DNA from 4 places in the Blautia sp. SC05B48 genome. Region 2 is predicted to be linked to each of the others. Evidence: predicted binding sites of a transcription regulator. Region 2 holds the regulator's gene; each other region holds the start of a gene.
What was found. The regulator HrcA, encoded in region 2, represses chaperone genes, less so after heat shock. The targets are predictions, from matches to a motif close to TGTTAGCACTCNNNNNNNNNGAGTGCTAACA.
Positions count from the first base shown of each region.

Region 1 (5,004 bases), 1.3 Mb from region 2:
TATCATCCCAGTACTTCTCATAAGACTCCCTGTCTGTCTTGCACATTCCGGTGAGCTTATCTGCTACTTTCTTGGTGATGTATTCAGAAATCTTTTTCACAAAACCATCATTCTGCAGCGCAGAACGGGAAACATTCAGTGGAAGATCCGGGCAGTCGATCACACCTTTCAGAAGAAGAAGGAATTCCGGAATCACCTCTTTGATGTTATCTGCAATAAATACCTGATTATTATAAAGCTTGATGGTTCCCTCAATGGAATCATACTCTGTCCTGATCTTCGGGAAATACAGGATACCCTTCAGGTTGAACGGATAGTCCATATTCAGATGAATCCAGAACAGCGGCTCCTTGTAATCCATAAATACCTTACGGTAAAATTCTTTATATTCTTCATCCGTACACTCATTTGGATGCTTCATCCAGAGCGGCTGTGTATCGCTTAAGGATACCGGCCGTTTATTGATCTTTACTTTATCTTTGGCAGGAGAAACTTCCACAACTTCTTTCTCGCCTTTATCATTCTCCTTTTCCTCTGTCTTAGCATCCTCATGGATATGCTCAACTACCACATCATCTTCACGGAGATCTGCCTCATCGATCGTTTCATACTCCTGTTCAGCATTTGCTTTGGAAAGATAGATATTTACCGGCATAAAAGAACAGTACTTCTCAATAACCTCTCTCATACGATATTCATTGGCAAACTCCAGGCTTTCCTCATTGAGGAAAAGAGTGATCTCTGTTCCCGGTTCTGTTTTGTTTCCGTCTGCCATCTCATACTCTGTACCGCCGTCACAGGTCCAATGTACCGGTGTGGAACCCTCTTTGTAAGAGAGAGTATCGATATGAACTTCATCTGCAACCATAAATGCAGAATAAAATCCAAGTCCGAAATGACCGATCATCTGATCATCGGTTGTTTTATCCTTATATTTCTCAAGGAACTCTGTAGCACCGGAAAAAGCGATCTGTGTGATATATTCCTCTACTTCATCTGCTGTCATACCAATACCGTTATCGATAAACTTCAGGGTTTTCTGATCCGGATCAACGATAACATTTACAGCCGGTTTGTAACCTTCCGGGAATGTATAATCTCCCATAACTTCCAGCTTTCTCAGTTTGGTGATCGCATCGCATCCGTTGGAGATCATCTCTCTTACAAAAATATCATGGTCGGAATATAACCATTTCTTGATGATCGGAAAAATATTTTCACTGTTGATTGATAAACTGCCATGTTTTGCTGACATATATGTCACTCTCCTTTTGTTTTTATTTTTATTTCTGATGTTCCGGCAGAGCCGGAAACCTGTTGTTCTTTTCAATAAATATATACTAATACGACTTTTTACAAAAGTCAAGAAAAATTTAGCACTCATCATTATAGAGTGCTAGTAACAGCATGTAAAACGGATCTCTATGTGCAAAAAAATCCCTCCGTACGTTTTTTTGTACGGAGGGTGCTGTAAAACAATCTTCTACATTCTGTTCTTATTTTTTCTTTTTACGATATACAAGAATTCCTCCAATGCATACCACAGCCACGATCAAAATGATCACAAATGTCATGATCGGTGTACTGTCTCCCGTCTGCACTGCAGATTTCTGATTTGTCTGTGTCACTGCCGGACTCGGAGTCGCAGTAAGAACTGCTGCCTGTGATACCGTAAAAGTAACCGTACTTTCTGACTGTGTACCGGTATCCTTCCAGCTGGAGCCGTCATATTTCTGCTGTCCAAAGGTAACTTTCAGAGTATATTTTCCCGGCTTGCTGACACGGAATGTTGCGGTATAAGGTTCTCCATCCCAGGTACGGGTCTCTGTGATCTTCCAGCTCTTCGGCTGATATCTGGTATCTCCTTTACGCGGGTTTGTATTATCCATCCCTGCGCCAGCTGCTGTAAAGGTAATCTTTGTATTGGTATCATACTTGCCATTGGAATCAATTCCTGTGATCTTATTGTCCGATGCAGCGGCTTCCGTGCCCTGATATCCGTTTACTGTAATACTTACTGCGATCACTGTACTGATCTTGTTGGGATTCTTAACCCCATCCGGAAGAATGACAGTACCTTTTACATTAAATATCTGACGTTCTGCAGAAGACGGATCATAAGAAGATCCCTTAACATCCCATTTAACAGATGCCTTCTGCTCTCCCTTTGTTGTAGTGATCTTTACTGTTCCCGGAAGCTTCAGGGCTTTCTGGGTTTTCTGGGTTCCATTAGGAAGATCTTTGATATCGGATGGTTTTTTGATGCCTGTAAGGTTATTCGCTTTCTCACCGTTATCTGCTTTTTTCTTTGTAACGCTGAAATGGACATTTACATAAGCTTCCACATTTGCATCATTGGCGATCACAATGTCTTCCAGATATTCCCCCTGTGAAAGTCCGCTGACCGGCTGTACGCTAAAGGTTGCATTATCTCCTGCTTCCAGCTCTGTGGCAGAAAGTGTACCAATTGTATATGCATTTGATGATGGCTGTTTCAGAACGATCTTTGTATTTCCGGTATTGGTAACTGTAACTGTCTGCTCATCAGGAAGTTCCTTATAGCCTTCTTCTTTGGTTCCAAACTCCAGACTGTCTGTTACCGAAAGACCTGGCTCTGGATCCGGTTCCGGTTCCGAAACTGTAAATTCAAGCCGGACTTCGGCCAGTGTGTTTCCGGTATTCTGATCTGTCACAGAAATCATACCGCTGTGATCTCCGGCCTGAAGACCTGTCTTGGGCTGTACGGTAAAGGTTGCCGCCTCGTCTCCGGGATTGAGCACTTCCGCAGAAGGCTCTCCCACCACATAATCCTCCGGAACAGAAAGCTGGATTCGGATAGCCTCTGTGCCTGTATTCTTTACAGTTACAGGCTGTGCATCCGGTGCGGTCTCATAGCCCTGTTCCAGTGTTCCAAAAGACAGAGGACCTTCCGGTTTCACTGTTGCAGTAACTGTTTTTGGTGTTTCTGTCTTTACCATAACCGAAGCCGTCACTGTAGCAGATGCTTCAGTGCTTTCATCAGAAGCAAATACAAGTTCTTCCACGTATGGATCATCTTTTGCAGAGAGTCCAAGTTTAGGCTGTACGGTAAAGGTCTGCTCTCCTCCCTGCGCCAACTGGATATTTCCGCTGCTCTCCACTTCACTGACCGGCGCAATATCAAAAAACTCCGACTCAGGCTGTACTAACGTCACAGCTTCTGTACCTTCGTTTTTGATCGTGACTGTACTTGTTGTTTCTACCTTTTCATAACCGGCAGTCAGATCATCAAAAGGCAGTTCTGTCGGATTCGCAGTTAGCTTGTATATTTTTTCCGTTGCAGGGTCCGATGTTTCCCCGGGATCTGTCTGCTCATTATTTTCATTATCTTCGACTTTTTTATTTTCCGGTTCTTTTACTGTAAAGTCCGCTTCAAAGAAGACATCGGCACCTTCTTCTGTCTGATACGTGATCAGATCTTTGTATTCTCCAGCCTTCAGACCTTCTCGTGGTTTTACCCACACAGTAACACTTTCACCACTCTTTAATGGCGCATCATCAATATCTGCAGCCATGAAATTCTCCGGGGCGATCTCTTTAAAATTAAGATCTCCGGTTCCGGAATTTGTGATAGTAACCATCTGTGCTTCCGGAATTTCCGTATATCCTTCTTCCACGGAACCAAAATCCAGAATTCCACTTCCATCTTCCGTATATGCAGATGCCGAATATGTCGGTTCCTCATTTTTTTCGGAAGCGTCTGCTGCTGTATCTGCGGAATCCGGTGTCTCTGTCTGACTATCTCCGGATGCATCTGTTTCATCGGTATTCTGAGACCCTGACTGTTCTCCGTTTCCGTTTACTTCTACAACAGGATTTTCTGCTGGTTCCTGGGTATCTGTGGATTCCTGCTCATCTGTGGAACCCTGTGTGCCGGTATTTTCCTGTACATCCGCAGACTCTGTTTCTTCTGCCGGCTCTATGGTTTCCTCAGGCTGAGCACTGTCAGGTTCCTCTGACGTTCCCGCTGCTTTGGCTTCTTCCTTTTTCTTTTCTGCCAATGCTTTGGCTTCCTCTTCTGTTTCGGAAACTTCCTGGGTCGTCACCGTAAGCTCACCACTGACTCCCGTTTCTTCTTTTCCGGTAATCTTCAGAACGATCGGAAGACCCAGATCTTTTTCATCAATTTTATAAGTCTTGTCAGTTCCTACTTCTGTAAGTAGATCTCCGTCCTTTAATGACCAGGAAAAACTCACATTATCATCTGTGATCCCCTCCGGCTTGACCTTTGAGTAATCTGCACTTAAAGTAGACCCGATCGCAAGTGTTCCTTTGACCTTCAGCTTTCCATCAAGAGTTCCCGATGGAGCTGCAGTGGCAAATACCATCGATGGAAGCAGCGTTACCATCATAAGCACAGCCATGATGACTGCCAGCACTCTGCTTTTTTTCATATTCCATCCTCCTTTACATCATTTTATTTTCCCCACATTTACCCTTTCTACGCAGGGCTTTCTTTTTGCTGATGCAAGTTTATCATATTTAATTTTCAGAGGTGTAATCCCTGCTTTCCGTCAGCCTTCTACGATCATATATTTTCCGTCCGGAAGTTTGAACACTTCACTTTCTTCTTCCAGTTCCTTCAGAGAAAGCCCATCCACATCTGCGCCCATTCCATCCAGATATTTTTTTACATCCTTCAGGGAATCCAGCACAACTGCCATGCAATCCTCGAGGAACTCCTCTGCCTCCTCAAAATCCTCTGCTACCGGCTCATCAAAAAGCTGACCCTGTTTTTCCAGAAATGTCTGGACATATTCTTTCTTGTACATATTAAAGTACCTCCTTTATATCTCCGCCCGCCGCGATCAGTCTGCGAAGTACTGGTTCCACCTTCTCTGTTTCGTAGGAAGCAACCGCCTTTACCCCAGGCTTCGCATGCTTCATGGCAAAGCTGTATTTTACAGATTTCATCATTTCAATATCATTGTATTCATCCCCAAACACCATGCATTCATCCGGTCC
Region 1 is NZ_CP040518.1:14,250-19,253, forward strand. It holds gene htpG (molecular chaperone HtpG) at 1-1,255, opposite strand, end outside; gene EYS05_RS17530 (hypothetical protein) at 1,497-4,433, opposite strand; gene EYS05_RS00100 (glyoxalase) at 4,554-4,811, opposite strand; gene EYS05_RS00105 (HAD family hydrolase) at 4,813-5,004, opposite strand, start outside.
Region 1: a site for HrcA is predicted at 1,372-1,402, ahead of htpG (molecular chaperone HtpG). Genes of this name have one in related genera too.

Region 2 (5,004 bases):
CAGACACTTCCTCATGCACCGTTCCAGCCGTTGATGTCAAAAGAGGATAGATGGCCCAGATAAAAAGGGTGGTAGAGATTGAAAAAACAGGTATTTTGCGGGGTATTTGCCCTGGCTCTGGCAGTGACAGGATGTGGAGTCCAGAAGAAGGAGGCTGCATCTGATATTGTGCCGGAGAACAGACAGGAACTGACGATCCTTCATGTGGATGCAGGCACAGAAGGCTTTGATTCTTTTATCAGCCAGGCGGAAAAAGATCTTGGAATAAAGATCCATATTGAAAAATGTCCGGCCAATGCGGACAATCGCCAGGCCAAAATAGCAACTCTTCTGACATCAGGAGATGATTCTGTTGATCTGATCACAGTAAATGATGAGATGATATCCGAATTTAAACATAAGGGATTTCTTCTTCCGTTGGAAGATACGGTTATGACAGAGGAGACAGCGGCGAATTTTCTGCAGGAATACCTGAAAGAAATATGCATGTCAGACGGACATATTTTTTCGGTACCGTTCAGGATGGATATCATGGCATTCTGGGTGAACCAGGAATTGCTGGATCAGGCTGGTCTGGACAGACTCTCCTGTCTCAGTGATCTTGAGATCCTTCAGAAAAAGCTTCAGAATACGGGAAAATATGCATATGGGGATGCATGGGAGATTTCTTACATATATAATAGTATCAGCGAGTATGTCGATTTTTTCGGAGGAGATTATACAGACTGGACGGATCCGAAAACAAGAGAAGCGGCAGAATATATGAAGCGAATGCTGGATACAGGGATGATATCAGAGGAGAATCTGATCGACCAGCATGACCAGCTGAATGAAAAATTTATAAACGGCCAGTATGGATGTATGTTTATGTATACCGGTGTGTTGAGTACTTTTCAGAATGCAGGCGTGTATGGAAAAGATAAGATCCATATGGCACCATTTCCGGAATTTGACGAGAAGGTGACCAATATCGCAACCTGGCAGTATGTACTGAATAAAAATTCTGATCATAAAGAAGCAGCTCTGAAGTTCCTTCAGTATGTGTCCGGATATGAGGCCAGTAAAAATTACGGACAGCTGACAAAAATGTGTCCGGCAAGACTGGATGTGATCGAGGATAAGAATTTTGATCTGGATGGCATTGAAATGATCCGGCAATATCTGAAAGATTATAAGCTGAAAGCAAGACCACTGTGTGCCGATTCCATAGAAGCCGTTTCGTCCATGGGAACGGAATTTCAGAAATATATGCTGGGACAGAAAACAGAAGCGGAATTTTTTGCCGGGGCACAGAACTGCATAGACCAGTATTACAAAAAAGCATCGTACTGATGCTTTTTTTGTTTTGAAAAAATAAGAACTTTTTTTCAAAACATATTGACAAATATTTTACATGGTGATATCTTAAAGACTGTAGATGTTAGCACTCCACTAAAATGAGTGCTAACAGATGTAAAAAAAGAATCAACATCCGTCAGGAAAGAATAAAAAGGAAAGGAGATGGATTCATGGAAGAGGTGTTGAATGAGCGCAAGCAAAAAATCTTAAAAGCAATCATCAAGACCTATATGGAAACCGGAGAACCGGTTGGTTCCAGGACCATTTCCAAGTATGCGGATCTCAATGTCAGTTCCGCAACGATCCGAAATGAAATGTCAGACCTGACAGATATGGGCTATATCGTCCAGCCTCATACCTCAGCAGGAAGGATTCCTTCAGATAAGGGCTACAGACTTTACGTCAATGAGTTGATGAAGGAGAAGGAAGCGGAGGTCGCAGAGCTGCGAGATCTGATCATTGAGAAGACAGATAAGATGGATAAGGTGCTTAAGAAGGTTGCGAAGGTTCTTGCTTCCAATACCAACTATGCTACCATGGTTTCCGTTCCGCAGTACAGCGGCAACAAGGTCAAGTTCATCCAGCTGTCGAGGATGAGCGAGCTTCAGCTTGTGGCAGTGGTTGTCAGTGACAACAACACAGTCCGGAACCAGATCATCAATCTGGATGAGGAAATGGACGACCAGACGATCCTGAAACTGAATCTTCTTCTTAACACCAATCTCAATGGGATCCCGATCCAGGATATCAACCTTGGGATGATCGCCAGACTGAAGGAACAGGCAGGCAGCCACAGCGGTGTGGTGGCAACGGTTCTGGATGCAGTGGCAGCCACCATTCATGTGGAAGAGGAAGATATGGAGATCTATACTTCAGGTGCAACTAACATTTTCAAGTATCCGGAGCTTGCCGATAAAGAGAAGGCAACGGAGCTGATCTCCGCATTTGAGGAGAAGCATGAACTTGCCGATCTTGTAAAAGAACAGATGTCAGATGGAGAGAATACAGGAATTCAGGTTTACATCGGTGATGAGATGCCAATCCAGACCATGAAGGACTGCAGCATTGTAACTGCCAGATATGAACTGGGAGACGGAATGTACGGAACCATCGGGATCATCGGTCCCAAACGAATGGATTATGAGAATGTAGTGGACAGTCTGAAGGAACTGAAGAATCATCTGGATGACGTTTTGAAAAAGAAGAAAACTTAGAAAGGCGGTAGAAAAAAAGTGTCGGAGGAAACAAAGAAAACATCCGAAGAGCAGGAAGCGGAGAAGGAAATCCCCGTAACTGACGGAAATCAGGAAGAAGAAAACCTGACACCGGAGGGAGAAGATCTGCCGGAGGAAGAAAATAATACTCCAGGCGAAGAAGCTGCCTCAGAGGATAAAAAAGAAGAAAAATCAAAAACTTCCTTCTTCGGAAAGAAGAAAAAAGATAAATCTGAGCAGAAGGTGGAGGAACTTACCGATCGCCTGAAGCGTACCATGGCTGAATTTGATAATTTCCGTAAAAGAACGGAAAAAGAAAAATCCAGCATGTACATCATCGGAGCAAAAGAAATCGTTGAAAAGATCCTGCCGGTTGTGGATAACTTCGAAAGAGGTCTTGCACAGGCACAGGAAGGCGATGCTTTTGCAGATGGAATGAAAATGATCTACAAGCAGCTTACCACAACACTGGATGAGCTTGGTGTGAAGCCGATCGAAGCAGTGGGAAAGGAATTCAACCCGGATTTCCATAATGCAGTGATGCATGTGGAGGATGAAGAGGTTGGAGAGAACATCGTGGTGGAAGAATTCCAGAAGGGTTACACCTACAAGGATTTCGTAGTACGCCACAGTATGGTGAAGGTTGCGAACTAACTGACAACAAACTTTATTTTAACAGATACAGACTAAAACAGGAGGAAAAAATCATGGGAAAGATTATTGGTATTGACTTAGGTACAACAAACAGCTGTGTAGCCGTAATGGAAGGTGGACAGCCGACAGTTATCGCAAATACAGAAGGCGCAAGAACAACACCATCCGTTGTAGCATTCACAAAAACAGGAGAGCGTCTGGTAGGTGAGCCTGCAAAACGTCAGGCAGTTACAAATGCAGACAGAACGATCTCCTCTATCAAAAGAGAGATGGGTACCGATTACCGTGTAACCATCGATGACAAGAAATATTCTCCACAGGAGATCTCCGCAATGATCCTTCAGAAACTGAAAAAGGATGCAGAGGCATATCTTGGTGAGAAAGTAACAGAGGCAGTTATCACAGTTCCGGCTTACTTCAACGATGCTCAGCGTCAGGCTACCAAAGATGCAGGTAAGATCGCAGGTCTTGATGTAAAACGTATCATCAACGAGCCTACAGCAGCAGCTCTTGCATATGGCCTTGACAATGAGAAAGAGCAGAAGATCATGGTATACGACCTTGGTGGTGGTACATTCGATGTATCCGTGATTGAGATCGGTGATGGTGTTATCGAGGTTCTTTCCACAGCTGGTAATAACCGTCTTGGTGGAGATGACTTTGATAAGAAAGTTACAGATTACATGCTTGCTGAGTTCAAGAGAACAGAGGGCGTAGACTTAAGCAACGACAAGATGGCTCTTCAGAGACTGAAAGAGGCAGCTGAGAAAGCTAAGAAAGAGCTTTCTTCCGCAACAACAACAAACATCAACCTTCCGTTCATCACAGCAACTGCTGAGGGACCGAAGCATTTCGATATGAACCTTACAAGAGCTAAATTTGATGAGCTGACACATGACCTTGTAGAGATGACTGCTGAGCCGGTTCGTCGTGCACTGTCTGATGCAGGTATCACAGCTTCCGAGCTTGGCCAGGTACTTCTGGTTGGTGGTTCTTCCCGTATCCCGGCAGTACAGGATAAGGTAAGACAGTTAACAGGCAAAGAGCCGAGCAAGAACCTGAATCCGGATGAGTGTGTTGCACTTGGTGCTTCTGTACAGGGTGGTAAACTTGCAGGTGATGCAGGTGCCGGTGATATCCTTCTTCTGGATGTTACTCCGCTGTCTCTGTCCATTGAGACAATGGGTGGTATCGCAACTCGTCTGATCGAGAGAAATACTACAATTCCTACAAAGAAGAGCCAGATCTTCTCCACAGCAGCAGACAACCAGACAGCTGTAGATATCAACGTTGTACAGGGTGAGCGTCAGTTCGCAAAAGACAATAAATCCCTCGGCCAGTTCCGTCTGGATGGAATCCCGCCAGCACGTCGTGGTGTTCCGCAGATCGAGGTAACATTTGACATCGATGCCAACGGTATCGTTAATGTATCTGCTAAGGATCTTGGAACAGGTAAGGAGCAGCACATCACGATCACAGCTGGTTCTAACATGTCCGATTCCGATATCGACAAAGCTGTCAAAGAAGCAGCTGAGTTCGAGGCTCAGGATAAGAAACGTAAAGAGGCGATCGACACAAGAAACAATGCAGACTCCATGGTATTCCAGGTTGAGAATGCACTGAAAGAAGCTGGCGACAAGCTTGACGCAAACGATAAAGCAAGTGTTGAGGCTGACCTCAATGCACTGAAAGATCTTCTTGCACAGACAGCAAATGCTCAGGAGCTTACTGATTCTCAGGTTGCAGATATCAAAGCTGCACAGGAGAAGATGATGGAGAGCGCTCAGAAACTGTTCTC
Region 2 is NZ_CP040518.1:2,468,128-2,473,131, forward strand. It holds gene EYS05_RS11350 (glycoside hydrolase family 172 protein) at 1-63, shown strand, start outside; gene EYS05_RS11355 (ABC transporter substrate-binding protein) at 79-1,332, shown strand; gene hrcA (heat-inducible transcriptional repressor HrcA) at 1,509-2,552, shown strand; gene grpE (nucleotide exchange factor GrpE) at 2,571-3,206, shown strand; gene dnaK (molecular chaperone DnaK) at 3,260-5,004, shown strand, end outside.

Region 3 (5,004 bases), 1.5 Mb from region 2:
GTCTCACGGAGCGGCCGGCCCATAACTCGCCATGTACGCTGATGCGTACCTGGCTCAGACAGATGGGCCTTACCCTGCGGCTTGTGGCCGCCGGGTACCTCTCCGTGAACCACCTCAGACGCTAAGTATGGACCAAGGCTCACTCCAAAGCACCCGGACTTCTGCTGCAAACCTCACACTGTGCGGTCATGGTGGGAGGGCTAGAGTGGTCTGACGGGAGTTGGATGAGCCATCAGCGCTGCGCTGGATGGCTGGGAGGAAAGGCTGAGATTCCCTGTGGTTTGAAGGGAGGTTGTGAGCGTCGGCGCGTTGCTGGACGCTTGTAGTTTGGAAGAGTGAGATTCCCTGTGGCTTGGAGGGAGATTGTGAGGGTCGGCGCGTTGCTGGACGTTGGATGGTGGTGTCGAAATTTGGAGATGGTTTTTTGTGGTGTTGTGGTGGGATGTGTGATATGATTTGTGTATCTTATAAGATCTAGCCATTTATTTGGTTTCTTTTTGCTTCAATGTCTGAAGCGTTTTTTCGAAAAATATTTATAAAAACTGTATACAGGGTTTCTGAAGTGTTTGATTGATGGTATAATTGTATATACCAGAAGGAGTATTGTTTGAGAGATAATACGATTTTTGATGATGTTTTTCGTACTATGATGGAGAAAATGACGTTTCTGGTCGTGCCTTTGATCAATGATGTTTTTCATACATCATATCCGGCTGATGTGGAGATTGTGCAGTTGCGTAATGAGTATCAGCGGGTGGATGGTGAGATTATTATGGATTCGCGGCTGTTGATCGGAAACCGGATTTATCATATAGAATGTCAGAGTACGGATGACACGACAATGGCTGTACGGATGATAGAGTATGATTTTGCAACTGCTGTTGAGTTTGCCAGAAAGCAGGGACGGAGGTATCGGATGGAGTTTCCGCGTTCTTGTGTGTTGTATCTTAGAAACAGTAGGAATACGCCGGATTTTCTGGAAGTGGATGTGGTTTTTCCAGATGGAGGATGTCATTTGTACAGAGTGCCTGCCATTAAAGTAGAGAATTATACAAAAGATAAGATATTTGAAAAGAGTCTTCTTATGCTGCTTCCTTTTTATATCATGCGATATGAAAAAAGAGGGCATGAGATGAGTGAGGATCCACAACTTTTTCAGGAATTACTGAATGAATATGAAGTGATCCGGAGTAAACTGGAAGCAGAGATCACTGAATCTGGAAGGTCCGAACTGTTCAGTGATCTGATTGGACTGATAACTCGGATATCTGATCATATTTTCAGAAATGAGGAGAAAGTCCGGAAAGGAATAGGTGAGATTATGGGTGGACATGTTCTGGAACTGGAATCTGAGAAAAGGGCAAGGCTGATGGCGGAAGCTAAAGAACAGGCTGAAGCACTGGGGCGAGAACAGGGAATGGCTCAGGGAATGGCTCAGGGAATGGCTCAGGGAATGGCTCAGGGAATGGCCCAGGGGGAGGAGCGACTTAGAGTTTTGATCAACAGGCTTATACTTGATGGTCGTGGCAATGAGATCCAGAAGGTTGTTACAGATAAAGAAATGCGTGAAGCCATGTACAGAGAATATCAGTTATAATTGGAAAGGATAAAGAGAATCCCCCACTGGTTTTGCTATCCATGGGGGATTCGTTGACTGATCTGAATTTTATAATACAGAATATCCGTAGCTGCTGACAATAGCATCGATCTTCTGGCGGTTTTTGCACAGTGGGCAGTTGTCAGAGCGGTAGGAGTGATAGTCCGGGATGTCTCTGGCCTGGAAGATAGAGTGTACAGGGAGTGTGGCTACACTGTCTACACTGCTGTAGATGGCTGCCACGCCGCGGATCTTACCGCCATAGTACAGAACGCTTTCGATAGCCCGGTTCAATGTGGATCCGGTGGTGATGGAACCATTTAGGATGAGAATGTTTTTTCCATTGATCATTGGTTCATAGTTGTCGCGGAAGATTATCTGTCCGGTGCTGTTGAACTCAGGGGTGATGACGTAGATGGTCTGGTGTGCATTCATGGAAAGAACGCCGGCCTTGGTCAGTTCTTCGGCGAGATAAGCACCAATCACTTCAAGTCCGTCCATGCAGACGATGGTGTCTACCGGAATGGATGCTTCGTAATTTGCTGCGAGAGCGGATGCAATACGCTGTGCTTCAGCGCATCTGGATTTCATGGTGGTGAGATCCAGGTAGTGTGTGATATGGGACTGGGATGTTACGAAGTGTCCCGGAATCATTTTAAGCTGTATGCGGTTGTCATTGCGCGCGTAAATTTTTATGATGTTGTCCTGATCCATAATAAAAACCTCCTGTCGTGATCGTGTTTTACGTGGTTGTTCAGGAGAATTATCCTGAAGGATTACGAAACAGATTTAATTAACCAAATGCGGATCGCAAATATCCGATTAGCTGTGCATATTATACCATTGATTTCAAAAAAATAAAACAATATAATGCAAAATATATAAAAAATATTCGAAAAATCAAGTATATTTGTTAAAAAATATCCAATATCATGAAAGCTTTGACAATAGGATCATTACTATAGAGTAAAAGTACTTGTGAGCATGCAGTAAATTGGAAAGAGAGTGCCATATGTATTATTGTGTATAAAAAAGAGGAGGAGAATCTCTATGGATTCTCCTCCTGTGAGAGTGAGTCAATGTCAGCCTTCAATAGATACATATTTATCAGCTTCGATCTCTTCAGCTGCTTTTTTCGGAATAGAAAGTCTCAGAACACCGTTCTCAAATTTTGCATGGACATCTTCGTTTTTTACACCATTACCAACATAGAAACTCCTGCTTGTGCTGCCAGCATAACGTTCACGGCGGATATAATTGCCTTTCTTGTCTTCCTCATCTTTGTCAAGACCCTTGGCAGCGGAGATGGTAAGATAACCATCCTTCAGCTGTACCTGTACTTCATCTTTCTTAAATCCTGGAAGATCTACATCCAGCTCATAGCCTTTATCTGTTTCACGTACATCAGTTTTCATGATATTTTTTGCATGTTTGCCATAAAGAGGATTCTTTCCGCTAAAGAAATTATCTCTGAATCCAAAATCATCCATCCAGTCATCAAATAAGTTTTCTCCAAATACACTCGGGAACATCATAAGTCATTTCTCCTTTCAAATTGAAAAGCCGTTCCGGTGGATCAAGAAATCCAACTGTTGCCGGTATATAGTTACCACCTCGGGTTATTCCGCAGTGGTGATCGTTTGGTTTTACTCTGAACATCAGGAAGTTCTTTTTTTATCTCCTCCCTTGTTCTATATGTAATATAACACTTATTACTAGCAAAGTCAAGAGGTGAGTGCTAAAAAACTGTGAAGAATTTGTGTTCCCTAAAATGAAAAACTAATTTCCACTCTCAGCCCTTTATGTTCTTTTGCTGAAATTAGGGGTGGAACTTAGTCCTGCAATAAGCTATCCTATAACAAATGCCAGGGTACACTGGCCCATATCCTCCGATCACCGGAAATGATCCATTTTTATTACAAAGGAGGATTTACTTATGGCTACTAATAATATTGGGAATCACAAACACCTTACTCTCGCTGACCGTGCTGCTATCGAACATGGTATACAGATTGGCGAAAACTTTACACAGATCGCTCAGAGGTTAAACAAGGATTCCTCTACCATCTCAAAGGAGATACGGCGGCATCTCATACATGTTCCTCATTATCAGGACGACCTACAGAAGAAACGCTCAGAATGCCAGTTCTTTCATTTCTGTGAAAAAAGAAATGTATGTGGCAGCCTTTCCTGCCAGTCATTATGCTTTAAATGCCGTTCCAAACGCTGCGCCGTGTACTGCCGTGATTTTACTCCTATACTTTGTGACAGACTTAAAAAACCACCTTACGTCTGTAATAACTGTAAACAGATCCGGACCTGTTCCCATGACTTCTATTTTTACCGTGCCCATTATGCCCATGACCTTTATAATGAGATCAAGGTTTCTTCCCGTTCCGGTATCAATCAGACTCCTGAATCGCTGGAACAATTGGATCAACTGGTTTCGCCTTTTCTCCTTAAAGGGCAGCCATTATCTCATATTTACGCTTCCAATCAACATCTTATCGATTGTTCCATCCGTACATTGTATAACTACATTGATCATGGATATTTTACTGCTATCAATTTGGACCTCCCCCGCAAAGTACGCTATAAAAAGCGTCGCAAGACCAGAAAAGCCCCTGAAAACACCGGCTACCGGGAAAACAGGACATACCATCATTTTGAAAAATATCTTGAAGAATATCCAGACACAAATGTTGTAGAGTTAGATGTTGTGGAAGGAGCTGGTGGAAAATCTGAGAAAGTCCTTCTGACTATGTTATTCCGTAACTGTAACCTTATGCTCATTTTTTTGCTTGAAGCCGATAACCGTAAAAATATCAGGGAAGTTTTCCTTTGGCTGTATGAACAGCTTGGAGCTGATCTATACCACAAGTTATTTCCTGTCATCCTCACAGACAATGGCTCCTCTTTTAAAGACCCTGAAATATTTGAACGTCCTGGAGATACAGCTCGTTTATCCCGGGTTTTCTACTGTGATCCTATGTCGTCCTGGCAGAAAGGCAAGTTGGAAAAAAACCATGAATTTATCCGTTATATCCTTCCCAAAGGTATCGGCTTCGCACAACTGAACCAGAGCAAGGTAACTCTGATAGCTAACCATATCAATAGCGTGGCAAGAGCCAGTTTAAACGGCTGTACCCCATTTAAACTGGCTCAGTTACTGATAGACAGAAAACTATTGGAACTTTGCGATCTTAAAGATATACCCGCGGATCAGGTGATATTAAAACCCACGCTGTTAAAGCACTAAATATCACATTCATTTCCGGCATCGTATTCTCCAGACCGGTGGAAGTTACCCTTGCAAAGAACAGCCAGCGGTCCTTTCGTGATGTTCCAATCCCGTAAAAACACGGTGTTTTCTCCTTATATTATAGTTTTGTTTTGTGTAAATATCT
Region 3 is NZ_CP040518.1:945,804-950,807, reverse strand. It holds gene EYS05_RS04325 (hypothetical protein) at 608-1,597, shown strand; gene EYS05_RS04320 (orotate phosphoribosyltransferase) at 1,667-2,311, opposite strand; gene EYS05_RS04315 (Hsp20/alpha crystallin family protein) at 2,680-3,132, opposite strand; gene EYS05_RS04310 (IS30 family transposase) at 3,534-4,856, shown strand.
Region 3: a site for HrcA is predicted at 3,311-3,341, ahead of EYS05_RS04315 (Hsp20/alpha crystallin family protein). Genes of this name have one in related genera too.

Region 4 (5,004 bases), 150 kb from region 2:
TATGCGGAAATATATCCACGGTCAAACTGCATACCTTCTACCAGATCAAGCTCTGTATGCATTGTCTTGGACTCCTCAACAGTGATAACACCATCTTTGGAAACTTTCTCCATAGCGTCTGCAACAAGCTGTCCAACCTGCTCATCACTTGCAGAGATTGCAGCTACATTAGCAATCTGAGCTTTTCCGTTGATCGCCTGGCTCATGTTTTTGATTGCTTCTACTGCAACATCTGTTGCTTTTTTCATTCCTTTTCTGAGGATAATCGGGTTTGCGCCTGCAGCCAGGTTCTTCATTCCCTCATGTACCATTGCCTGTGCAAGTACGGTTGCTGTTGTAGTACCATCACCAGCTACATCATTTGTCTTGGATGCAACTTCTTTGATGATCTGGGCACCCATATTCTCAAATCCGTCCTCAAGCTCAATCTCTTTTGCAATGGAAACACCATCGTTTGTGATAAGCGGAGCACCGAAAGATTTGTCAAGGACTACATTCCTTCCTTTCGGTCCAAGTGTCACTCTTACTGTATCTGCAAGTTTATTTACACCAGCTTCAAGTGCTGCTCTTGCTTCTGCGCCATATTTAATCTCTTTTGCCATGATAAAATGACCTCCTATTTATATTGATATACGATAAGATGTTTATATTATTTAATGATTGCCAGGATATCTTCCTGCTTTACAATAATATAATCAGTTCCATCCATCTTTACTTCTGTTCCTGCATATTTGGAATAGATAACAGTATTTCCGACTTCTACTTCCATTTTTACTTCTTTCCCGTTTACAACTCCGCCAGGTCCAACTGCAATAACCTCTGCCTGCTGTGGTTTCTCCTGTGCCTGTCCCGGAAGCACAATCCCGGATGCTGTTGTTTCTTCTGCTTCAACCTGTTTTAATACTACTCTGTCGCCTAAAGGTACTAACTTCATGATCTATGTTCCTCCTTTATAAGTTCCATCTTCGTCTGCTAGCACTCACTTTCTACGAGTGCTAATCACTATGGCTATATTAGTGAATTTCACATATTTTCGCAACCCTTTTAAGATATAGTTTTTCTATATTATTCTAATTTTATCTCTTTAATACTCTTTTTTTCTCTTGTTTTCTTAATTTCATTATTTATTTTGATTTTATGAAACAGACAAAAAAGAGACTCCCACGATAACGGGAAGTCTCTTTTGTCACGTTCTTTATCTTATATCAAGCATCTGACAGTGCTGATCACATTATGCCTTCTTGCTTCTCTGTGCTTTTATCTCCTCAAGCTCATCAAAGATCACTTCATTAAGAACTTTAATGTAAGTTCCCTTCATACCGGATGAACGGGATTCGATCACACCTGCACTCTCGAATTTACGCAATGCATTTACGATCACAGATCTGGTGATACCTACACGGTCAGCAATCTTGCTGGCAACCAGGATACCCTCATCCCCATCCAGCTCATCAAAGATATGGATGATCGCCTCAAGCTCTGAGAAGGACAGTGTACTGAATGCCGATTTAACGATCTGCTGTTTTCTGTCTTCTTCCGCGTTCTCATCATGAACCGCACGCATCATTTCCAGGCCTACAACTGTTGTACCATACTCGCTGACGATAATATCTTCAATATCATAGGGATGATCATTGCGGTACATGAATAACGTTCCCAGTCTCTCACCTGCAATATCGATCGGATTCACGATTCCCTGATAATTTCCGGGTACATGCTCAAAGCCAAGTGTCTGGAGATTGACATTCTCCTTTGTGGAAAGAACACCAAGAAATCTCTCATTTAATAACGGGTCGATATGTCCGCCAATCTTGTCATCGATCAGCTCTGTGATCTCATCCACACCCGGGCAGATACTGACTCCCAGAACCTTACCTTTCTTACTGAGTACCAGGATATTGGAACTTAAGGTTTCCATGAGCACCTGACAAATGTCGTTAAACACTACCTTGCTTGAGCTGCTGTTATGCAGAAGCTTATTGATTTTTCTAGTTTTATCTAGCAACTGAACGCTCATTTTTCCTCCTTTCACTTTCGTACCTTGAAAGAAATCGTTTTTCTAGTCTAATATTACACGTTATTCTGGAAATTTACAAGACATTTTTATATTTTTTTTATTTTTAACGGGATTTTCTGAAAATTAATAGAAAAGCATTTTTTCGATCAATCTTCATCTTTTGGTTTTTGTTCCACATATCCACAGGTTTCCTGGCTACAAACCAGTTTATTTCCCTTTTCGAGCATATAATTACCACATTTCGGACATTTCTTTGCAGAAGGTTTCTGCCAGGACATAAAATCACATTCCGGATTATTCTCACATCCGTAATATTTTCTGCCTTTTTTCGTTTTTTTCATGACAATTTCGCCGCCGCACTTCGGACATGCAACACCGATTTTCTCATAATATGGTTTTGTATTACGGCAGTCCGGAAATCCGGGACATGCAAGAAATCTTCCATGAGGACCATACTTGATCACCATGTTGCGGCCACAGTTGTCGCAGATCACATCCGTAACCTCATCCTGTATATCAACTTTCTCAAGTTCTTTTTCAGCCTCATCCACATCATGCTTCAGATCCGGATAGAAGTTACGTACAACCGTTTTCCACTGTACAGTACCAGCTTCCACGCAGTCCAAAAGCCCCTCCATAGTTGCTGTAAAGTTTACATCCACAATACTTGGAAAAGCCTGTTTCATAATATTATTAACAACCTCTCCAAGCTCTGTGACGTAAAGATTTTTCTGTTCCTTGGATACATAGCGTCTGCTGATGATCGTTGTGATGGTCGGCGCATACGTACTTGGACGTCCGATTCCAAGCTCTTCCATGGTCTTTACAAGTGACGCCTCTGTGTAATGTGCCGGCGGCTGTGTAAAATGCTGCTCCGGCTTCAGCTCTTTCAGCTTCAGCTCCATACCCCTCTCCAGACTTTGACTTAAAACATTGCCCTTTTTGTCATCGCCCTCTTCTGTGTACACAGACATAAAACCATCAAAGGCAACCTTGGATGCCGCAACCGTAAACACATACTCACCTGCTCCGATCTTGACAGACGTGGTCTCATAACGTGCCGGTGCCATTCTGCTTGCCGCAAAACGTCTCCAGATCAGCTGATATAAACGGAACTGATCCCTGGTCAGGGATTCCTTCACCAGAACTGGTGTCCTCGCAATATCTGTAGGACGGATTGCCTCATGAGCATCCTGTATCTTCTGTCCGTTTTTGATTGCCTTCTCTGTCTGAGAAACATAATCTAAACCATACTGCTCAGAAATATAAGTTCTTGCTGCTGCATCTGCTTCCTCTGAAATTCGAGTGGAATCTGTACGCAGATAGGAGATCAGACCTACCGTACCACTGCCTTTTACATCCACACCTTCATATAACTGCTGTGCCAGGCGCATAGTCTTCTGCGTAGAAAAATTCAATGTCTTGGCAGCTTCCTGCTGCAGAGTACTTGTGGTAAACGGAAGGGGAGCGTTCTTGATCCTCTCACCTTTTTTTACTTCTGTGATCTCATATTTACAGTCTTCCAGACTTTTCAGAATCTCATCCATTTCCTGACGGTTTCTGATCGGAAGTTTTTTATCCGTTCCATAGAACTTGGCTATCAACGGCTTCTTCTCACCCTTTACCTGAAATTCACCCTCCAGGCTCCAGTATTCTTCAGGAATGAATGCATTGATCTCATCTTCTCTGTCACAGATGATACGCAGTGCCACAGACTGTACACGGCCTGCACTTAAGCCTCTTTTTACCTTGGCCCAGAGCAGCGGACTGATGGTATAACCTACCATACGATCCAGCATACGCCTTGCCTGCTGTGCATCTACCAGGTTCATGTCCAGTTCCCTGGCCTGCTTGATGGAAGCCTTAACTGCTGTTTTTGTTACCTCGTTAAATGTGATCCTGTGCATCTTTGCAGTATCTGTCTTCAAAGCCTGCATCAAATGCCAGGAAATTGCTTCTCCCTCACGGTCAGGGTCAGTTGCAAGATAGATCTTATCTGCTTTTTTTGCTTCTTTGCGAAGTTTTGCAAGAAGCTCACCCTTTCCACGTATTGTAATATACTTCGGTTCAAAATCATTGTCCACGTCAATACCAAACTGGCTCTTTGGAAAATCCCTCACATGACCGTTGGACGCTTCTACTGTATAATTTGCCCCCAGAAATTTCTTTACTGTCTTCATTTTAGCAGGTGACTCTACTATCACCAGATTTTTGGCCATTTTACCTCTCCTAATCTCATTCTGCCTTCCTGTCCGGCTTAAAAGCTCCTGCCAAATCTCCGGGCAAAAAAGCATTTATTCAAGTCTGATATAATACTGTCTCCCGGTTTCCTTCACAAGCCCCATCAAAATAAGCTGTCCCAGGATCCCGGCTGTTTTTCCCGGTGAAAAACCGGTTTTTCTTATAATATGATCCAGATTTTTTGGTCGTAAATCGAGACAACTATACACCAAATCCAAATCCGTTGCAAGTCCTAACTTGCTTTTTTCAGACAAATTTGTCTTTTTTTTCACAGATAATCCCCACTCATCCAGAAGTATTTCCGGAGAGTATGCAATTCCTGCTCCGTCGTAGATCAGCTTGTGACAGCCTCTGCTCAGAGCATCATTTACTGCTCCCGGAATGGCATATACCATCTTCCCCTGTTCCAGTGCACAGGCAGCTGTGATCAGTGATCCGCTCTTTTCTTTTGCTTCCACCACAAGCACCAGATCTGCCAGTCCGCTGATGATCCGGTTCCTTGCCGGAAAATAATATGCCCTGCCTTTGGTACCTGGTTCATATTCGCTGATGATCCCTCCGTTTTTTTCGGGGATCCTCCGGTAAATACCTCTGCTGGATGAAGGATAACAGATGTCCACACCATTTCCCAGCACGGCAAAGGTCGGGGTACCACCTTCCAGAGCACCCTTGTGGCCCTCAGCATCAATGCCGGCCGCCATACCGCTGATCACCTGTACACCATGTTCGCTTAAGAATTTTCCGTA
Region 4 is NZ_CP040518.1:2,621,124-2,626,127, reverse strand. It holds gene groL (chaperonin GroEL) at 1-602, opposite strand, end outside; gene groES (co-chaperone GroES) at 650-934, opposite strand; gene codY (GTP-sensing pleiotropic transcriptional regulator CodY) at 1,232-2,017, opposite strand; gene topA (type I DNA topoisomerase) at 2,164-4,236, opposite strand; gene dprA (DNA-processing protein DprA) at 4,312-5,004, opposite strand, start outside.
Region 4: a site for HrcA is predicted at 971-1,001, ahead of groES (co-chaperone GroES). Genes of this name have one in related genera too.